2 regions of the Rhodococcus sp. Q genome follow, and region 1 is predicted to be linked to the other one. Evidence: riboswitches for the same ligand, from Rfam matches in the RefSeq annotation. Region 1 holds a riboswitch; the other holds the start of a gene.

What was found. Region 1 has a riboswitch for thiamine pyrophosphate ahead of FFS72_RS17075 (TenA family protein). Riboswitches for the same ligand answer to the same signal wherever they lie in the genome.
Region 2: it holds a riboswitch for thiamine pyrophosphate, as region 1 does, so the genes downstream of both, thiO (glycine oxidase ThiO) here and FFS72_RS17075 (TenA family protein) in region 1, are expected to answer to the same signal.

The regions. Positions count from the first base shown of each region.
Region 1 covers NZ_SCOY01000018.1:52,934-56,517, forward strand. The annotation lists gene FFS72_RS17070 (ABC transporter substrate-binding protein) at 1-565, opposite strand, end outside; gene FFS72_RS17075 (TenA family protein) at 574-1,365, opposite strand; TPP riboswitch at 1,353-1,448, opposite strand; gene FFS72_RS17080 (chorismate mutase) at 1,681-1,986, opposite strand; gene FFS72_RS17085 (UvrD-helicase domain-containing protein) at 2,270-3,584, shown strand, end outside.
Region 2 covers NZ_SCOY01000027.1:41,522-45,105, forward strand. The annotation lists gene ppk2 (polyphosphate kinase 2) at 1-124, opposite strand, end outside; gene FFS72_RS20435 (thiazole synthase) at 279-1,043, opposite strand; gene thiS (sulfur carrier protein ThiS) at 1,048-1,263, opposite strand; gene thiO (glycine oxidase ThiO) at 1,260-2,348, opposite strand; TPP riboswitch at 2,345-2,456, opposite strand; gene thiE (thiamine phosphate synthase) at 2,483-3,193, shown strand; gene FFS72_RS20455 (NUDIX hydrolase) at 3,332-3,584, opposite strand, start outside.

The sequences.
Region 1 (3,584 bases):
CCTCCCACGCGAGGTAGGAGACGGTGAAGTCCGCCTTGCCGGAATAGACGGCCTCGTACGCCGACGTTCCGAGCGTGACGGACGTGAACTGGCCTGTGCCACCATCGTTCCGGATCACCTGCTGGAGAGCTTCCTCCTCGCCGGGATCACCGAAGCCGGCGTAGGTCTTGCCGTCCAGATCCTTCGGGCGGGTGATGTCGGTACGGTCCGCCTTGACGCCGATCCCCGTCGCCCAGTGCTGCAAGGGTGCGAGCACGGACAGCGTGTGCGCACCGGACGCGCGGGAGAACGTCGACGAATTGTGGGTGCTGATACCGAATTCGGCGTTGCCTGCGTCGACCACCGTGTCGACGGACGTGTTGTTGTACGGCAGCACCTCGACGTCGAGACCCGCGTCGGCGAAGTAGCCGCGCTGCTGCGCCACGAAGAAGCCGGTGTGGTTGGTGTTCGGCGTCCAGTCCAGCGCAAACCGGATGGTCTCGTCGGACCCGCCGTCCTGACCGCAGGCACTCAGCGTCGTCAAAGCCAGTGCGGCGGCGGCAATCCCGGTGAGGGCGCGCCTCATGCGACCGCTCACGACGCCGGCCAGGGCTGGGTGTTCAGGGCGGTGTCCCAGAACAGGAGCTCGTACCGGGTCGCGACGGTGAACGCGGTGACCATCGCGTCGCGCTCCGCCTCGCCGGCGACCTCGGCCGCAGCGTCGACCAGCGACCGCGCGGTCGCCGCGGACTGCTGGAACTCCTCGGCGTCATAGGTCGTGACCCACTGCGCGTACGGGTGCCCCGGATCTGCCGCGAGCACCTCCGCGGCGCTCGCGGCCAGACCACGTCCCACGTCGGCGTAGATCCAGAAGCACGGCAGCGCCGCCGCCGCGCCGACCGCGTACGGCTGCGTGGCCGCGGTCGCGATCAGGTACGACACGTAGCCGAGGCACGCCTGCGACGGTTCCGGCTCACCGGCGCGCGGCGGCAGCAGGCCACCCTCGAGCAGATCCGCGTGCAGGGCCGTTTCCACGGTGGCCGCGGCCGCGGACGAGTTCGCCCAGAACGCCGCGGTCTGCGGGTCAGGCGACTTCGACGCGAGGATGGCCAAGGCCTTCGAGTATCCGGCGAGGTACAGCGAGTCCTGCTCGACGTAGGTGCGGAACGCCTCGAGCGGCAGCGTGCCGTCGCCGAGACGGCGCAGGAACTCGAGGTCGTCGATCGCGACCCGCAGGGTCTTCGTCCGATCCCAGAGGTACTCGGTGAATCCTCCGGACTCGGTGCCCCCGGTGAATCCGCCGGATTCCGTGCCATCGGTGAATCCTTCGGATTCCGTGACATCGGTGAATCCTTCGGATTCCGTGACAGGCGCGCGCAAAACCATGACATCCCTTCGTCAGCATTACCTGGACAGGTTCTCGGGTCTCATCTCAGCCCCGCGTTCGCGGAGCACCCCGTGTCAGAACACCGACGACGGTATCAGCACGGGATCGGGCGGCCGGAGGGGCTGGGCCAGGGAATGCGGCCACCGAGGGCTCCTCGGACGCCGATCACCCGAACGAAGTCACGACGACACGCCGTCGGTGCAGCCGTTGTCGGTGGGGGAAAGGGTAGGTCAGGACGCCGAGGCCGCACGAGCGGCCGCGGCGAGTGGATCCACCGGGCGCCGCCCGGATTGTCCGAGTCTGCCGGTCCCGGCTCAGCGACCCAGCGGTCCGCGGCCGAGTCGCAGCAGCAGCATCGCGAGGGTGTGACCCTCCTGGCCGAGCTCGCCGAAACGCTCGAGGACCTTCATCTCCCGGCTGTGCACGAGGCGGGGGCCGCCGGACGCCATGCGGGTGCGGCCGATGATCTGCGACACCTCGCTGCGGCGCTTGATCGCGGCGAGGATCTCGGCGTCGAGCCGGTCGATCTCCTTGCGGAGTGCGTCGATCTCGGCCTCGGTGGTCGGGATCTCGGTGGTGGGGACGTCGCCGTTCGAACCTGCGTCGTTCGCCGCGTTCATGTCTTCTCCTCGTGTCACACACTGGATCGTCGTCGGCCCCGCCGGTCGTTACCCGATCCAGGCGTTTCACGAAAAAGCCCCGGATCGCTGTTGCGGACCGCGGGGCTCGTGGGGGGTGTTCAGGCCACGGGCACCGGAGTCCGGTACCCGTAGAAAAATCGCCAGTGGTGGCGATCGAAGGCGCTGAGCATGGCCCCATTTTGCCATGCTCGAGGGGGTGCGCCCGGTTGGGGTGCGGGCGGCGGACCCCGATGTCGGCGCCCGGCGGTAGCGTGGACGGGCAATGAACACATTCTCCGCTGCAGCCCAGGCCGGCCACCGCACATCCACCGCGGATCTCCTCGACGGACTGAACCCGCAACAGCGGGAGGCTGTCGTCCACACGGGGTCGCCGCTGCTCATCGTGGCGGGCGCCGGGTCGGGCAAGACCGCCGTCCTGACCCGCCGCATCGCCTACCTGCTCGCCGAACGAGATGCCACGCCGAGTCAGATCCTGGCGATCACGTTCACGAACAAGGCGGCCGCGGAGATGCGCGAACGCGTCTCCCAGTTGGTCGGTCCGCGCGGCGGGAACATGTGGGTGGCGACGTTCCACTCGACGTGTGTGCGAATCCTGCGTATGCAGGCGGCGTTGCTGCCCGGCCTGAACTCGAACTTCACCATCTACGACGCGGACGACTCGCGCCGGCTGCTGACGATGATCTCGAAGGACCTCGAGATCGACCAGAAGAAGTACTCGGCTCGGCTGCTGGCCACGCACATCTCGAACCTGAAGAACGAGCTGATCGGACCGGAGCAGGCGGCCGAGGACGCCGACCGTGACACCAACGAGGTGGTTCGGCTGGTCGCGCGGGTGTACGGGCACTACCAGGCCCGACTGCGGGCCGCGAACGCCCTCGACTTCGACGACCTGATCGGCGAGACCGTCTCGGTCCTGCAGCGGCACCCGCAGGTCGCCGAGTACTACCGGCGCCGCTTCCGGCACGTCCTCGTCGACGAGTACCAGGACACCAACCACGCCCAGTACGTGCTCGTGCGCACCCTCGTCGGCGAGGAGGGAGCAGGCACGGCGGCGGTGCCGACCTCAGGCCAGGTTCCGCCATCGGAACTGTGTGTCGTCGGTGACGCGGACCAGTCGATCTACGCGTTCCGCGGCGCGACCATCCGCAACATCGAGGAGTTCGAGCGCGACTACCCGCAGGCGCGGACGATCCTCCTCGAACAGAACTACCGCTCCACCCAGAACATCCTGACGGCCGCCAACGCCGTCATCTCCCGCAACACCGGACGCCGGGACAAGAAACTGTGGACGGACTCCGGCGAGGGCGAACTGATCATCGGGTACGTCGCCGACAACGAGCACGACGAGGCATCGTTCGTGGCGTCCGAGATCGACCGGCTCGTCGACGCCGGGGACGCGAAGTTCGGCGACGTCGCCGTCTTCTACCGGACGAACAACTCCTCCCGCGCGCTGGAAGAGGTGTTCATCCGGCTCGGGCTGCCGTACAAGGTGGTCGGCGGGGTCCGGTTCTACGAGCGCAAGGAGGTGCGTGACGCCGTCGCGTACCTGCGGGTGCTGGAGAACCCCGACGACACGG
Region 2 (3,584 bases), on a different contig from region 1:
ACGGGTAGCCGTGCCGCCACGGGGCGTCGGGGCTGTCGTCCGGGCGCGTGCGTCCGGACTTGCGGAGAAGCTCGCCGATCTCGTCGATCTCCGGGGTCACGTCGATGGTTTCGGGACTGGCCAGTTCGAAACTGCCCGGCTCCCGCCCGTCACCCTGCCGACCGTCGTGCGACTGCCCGTGCTGATGATCGCTCACCTTTTCGAGCCTACCGCCGCGACGGCAGGCCGTCAGGTTTCATACAGTGGCGGGCTGTCAGGTTTCATACAGTGGCGGGCCGTCAGGACTCCAACGCGGGTGAGGACGCCTGCGCCCAGAACCGCTTCGGGATGCGTCCCGCGTTCCGTGCCAACCGTCCCGCCGTCACGGCGGAGGCCATCGCGGACGCCATCAACGCCGGATCCTTCGCCCGTGTCACGGCGGTCGCCAGCAGTACGGCGTCACAGCCGAGCTCCATCGCGAGCGCCGCGTCACTGGCCGTACCGATGCCCGCATCGAGGATCACCGGCACTCCGGCGGCATCGACGATCATCTCGATGTTGTGCGGATTGCAGATCCCGAGCCCGGTCCCGATCGGCGCACCCAGCGGCATGACGGCTGCGCAGCCGACGTCCTCGAGCCGCTTCGCCAGCACCGGGTCGTCGGTGGTGTACGGCAGCACGGTGAAGCCGTCGTCGACGAGTTGCTCTGCGGCAGAAACCAGTTCGATGGCGTCGGGCAGCAGTGTCCGGTCGTCGGCGATGACCTCGAGCTTGACCCAGTTCGTCTCCAACGCCTCGCGCGCGAGCTGTGCGGTCAGGACCGCCTCGGCGGCGCCTCGGCACCCGGCGGTGTTCGGCAGCAGTGCGATCCCGAGGCGGCGCAGCAGGTCGAGGACGCCGGTGCCGCCGACGGCGTCGACGCGGCGCATCGCGACGGTCGTCAGTTCGGTGCCCGACGCGACGAGCGCCTCCTCCAGCACCGCCAGGTTCGCGGCCCCTCCGGTACCCATGATGAGGCGCGACCCGAACTGCCTGCCCTCGATCGTCAACACGTCAGCCGCCACCACGTCAGCCACCCTGCACCGCGGTGAGAATCTCTATTTCCCAACCCTTTTCGACCGGGCTGTCCCACGACGTCCGGGGGAACACCGCGCCGTCCACGGCGACGGCGATGCCCTTCTCCGGCAACCCGAGGTGTGCCAGCAGCTGCGCCACCGTCAACGCCTCGGACAGCTGGTGGTCCTCACCGTTGACGGTGATCCCGATGTTCACGCTGTTCGTCATCCCATCCTCATTCGTGTGTCGGTCGCTGTCGTCCCGAAACGCTCGGGCTTGCAGGCCTCCGCCTCCGGCAGCGGACTGCCGGACAGTTCCGCGACCACCGCGTCCGCCGACAGCGGCGTCAGCAGAATCCCGTTACGCCCGTGGCCTGCGGCGACCACGACCTTCTCCGACACCCGTCCGAGGATCGGCAGGTTGTCGGGGCTCATGGGCCGCAGCCCGGCGGTGGTCTCGTGCAGTTCGTACTCGCCGAGGCTCGGCATCAGCGCCTGAGCGTCGAGGATCAGGTCGCGGACCCCGGCGACGGTGACCGCGGTGTCCTCACCGGACTCGTGCTGGGTCGCGCCGACGACGAGACCGTTGCCGCGGGGAACGAGGTAGACGGGCCTGCCGTGGACGCTGGCGCGGATGGTGCGCGACGGCGCGGGCGCGACACCGGGGCGGTGACGCAGTCGCAGCACCTCACCCTTGACCGGTCGGACGGGCAGACCGGGCCACAGTCGCGCGGACGCCGTACCGGCGGCGACCACCACCCGGTCGGCGGCCAGACCGTCCGGATCGGTGACGGCCTCGGCGACGAATCGGACGCCTGCCGCCTCCCCCGCCGACCGCAACGCCCGGACGAGCGCGCGATTGTCGACGGCGAACTCCGCCGCAGCCAACAGGCCGAGCCGGATCGTCGGTGCCAGCGCCGGTTCCAGTGCCCGGACCTGGGGACGCGTCAGCAGGTCGAGGTGGTACCCACGCCCGTCCAGCCAGTCGGCGACCGTTCGCAGGTCGGCGGCATCCGCTCCGTCGAGGGCCACCGTCATCGAGCTCTGCGAGGTGAACAGCGTCTCGCCCGTCGCCCGCTCCAACTCGGCACCGAAGTCCGGCCACCTGTCCAGCGACGCAGCACCGACCGTGAGAACCGCGTCCTCCCCCGGCCAGCCCTCGGACAGCGGGGCGAGCATGCCGCCCGCCACCCACGATGCCCCGGACCCGACCCGCGGGTCGTACACCGTGACCGTCCATCCGGCCTGCGCCGCACGCCACGCGATCGACAATCCGATCACGCCGCCACCGACGACCGCGACGGTTCCGCTCATCACTCCACCTCACTCCCTGCGCCGGCATGATCCGGGTCAGGTCTGACGGTCGGGGCCCGCGGGCCCCCTCTCAGCCCCGCGTTCGCCGGGACTCCCGTGTCACATCTGTTGCCTCAGAGACTACCTTTGGACGCGTGCCCCCCTCGCATGCCGGTCAACGACCCACACCGCGCGAACGCCTCGCCACGGCGCGCTTGTACCTCTGCACCGACGCCCGGCGCGAACGCGGCGACCTGGCGAAGTTCGCCGATGCCGCACTGTCCGGCGGAGTCGACATCATCCAGCTCCGCGACAAGGGCTCGGCGGGCGAACGCCAGTTCGGCCGGATCGAGGCGAAGGAAGAACTCGCGGCTCTCGCCGAGCTCGCCGCCGTGTGCCGCCGCCACGGCGCGCTCCTCGCCGTCAACGACCGCGCCGACCTCGCGCTCGCGGCGGGCGCCGACGTCCTGCACCTCGGCCAGGGCGACCTCCCGGTGCACTACGCGCGCCGGATCGTCGGCCCCGACGTCGTGATCGGCCGGTCCACGGGCAGCCGCGCGCAGGCGCAACTCGCCGCCATCGAGGACGGCGTCGACTACTTCGCCACCGGCCCGGTGTGGGCCACCCCGACGAAGCCCGGCCGCACTGCCGCGAGCCTCGACCTGGTCCGGCAGGTTGCCGAGTCGCAGCCGACGATGCCGTGGTTCGCGATCGGCGGTATCGACGAGCAGCGACTCCCGGAGGTCCTGGACGCGGGCGCGACCCGCATCTGCGTCGTGCGCGCGATCACCGAGGCCCGCGACCCGCAGGCCGCGGCCCGTCGCCTCGCCGACGCCCTCGACAGCAACATCGCCGCGAGCAGCTGACCCCGCTTTCTTTCCGCCACCCGGGCTGTCATCCCGCCGCGGCTTCCTTCCTGAATGGCCCATTCATTCGGTCTGACCGAATGGGTGGGCCATTCAGGAACAGCGCGCGAAGGGTGCCCGGAACCAGCGGGGGGAGCGTCAGCCCAACCAGGACAGGACGGTCGACGGCGCGAGGCGCAGCACCGATTCGGGGAGCCGGGCCTGCAGACCGCGATCGGCGGTGACGACCGCCGTCAACTCGGCGACGACTTCGGTGAGCGTCGCCGAGTGCGATCTCGCCGACGCCAGTTCGGCGAGGGCGTCGTCGCCGCTGCCGGACGCGACGTGGACGGGCACCCGCGCGTCGACCGCGACGGCGTCCACCGCCTGACCTTCGAGAACCGCTTCGACG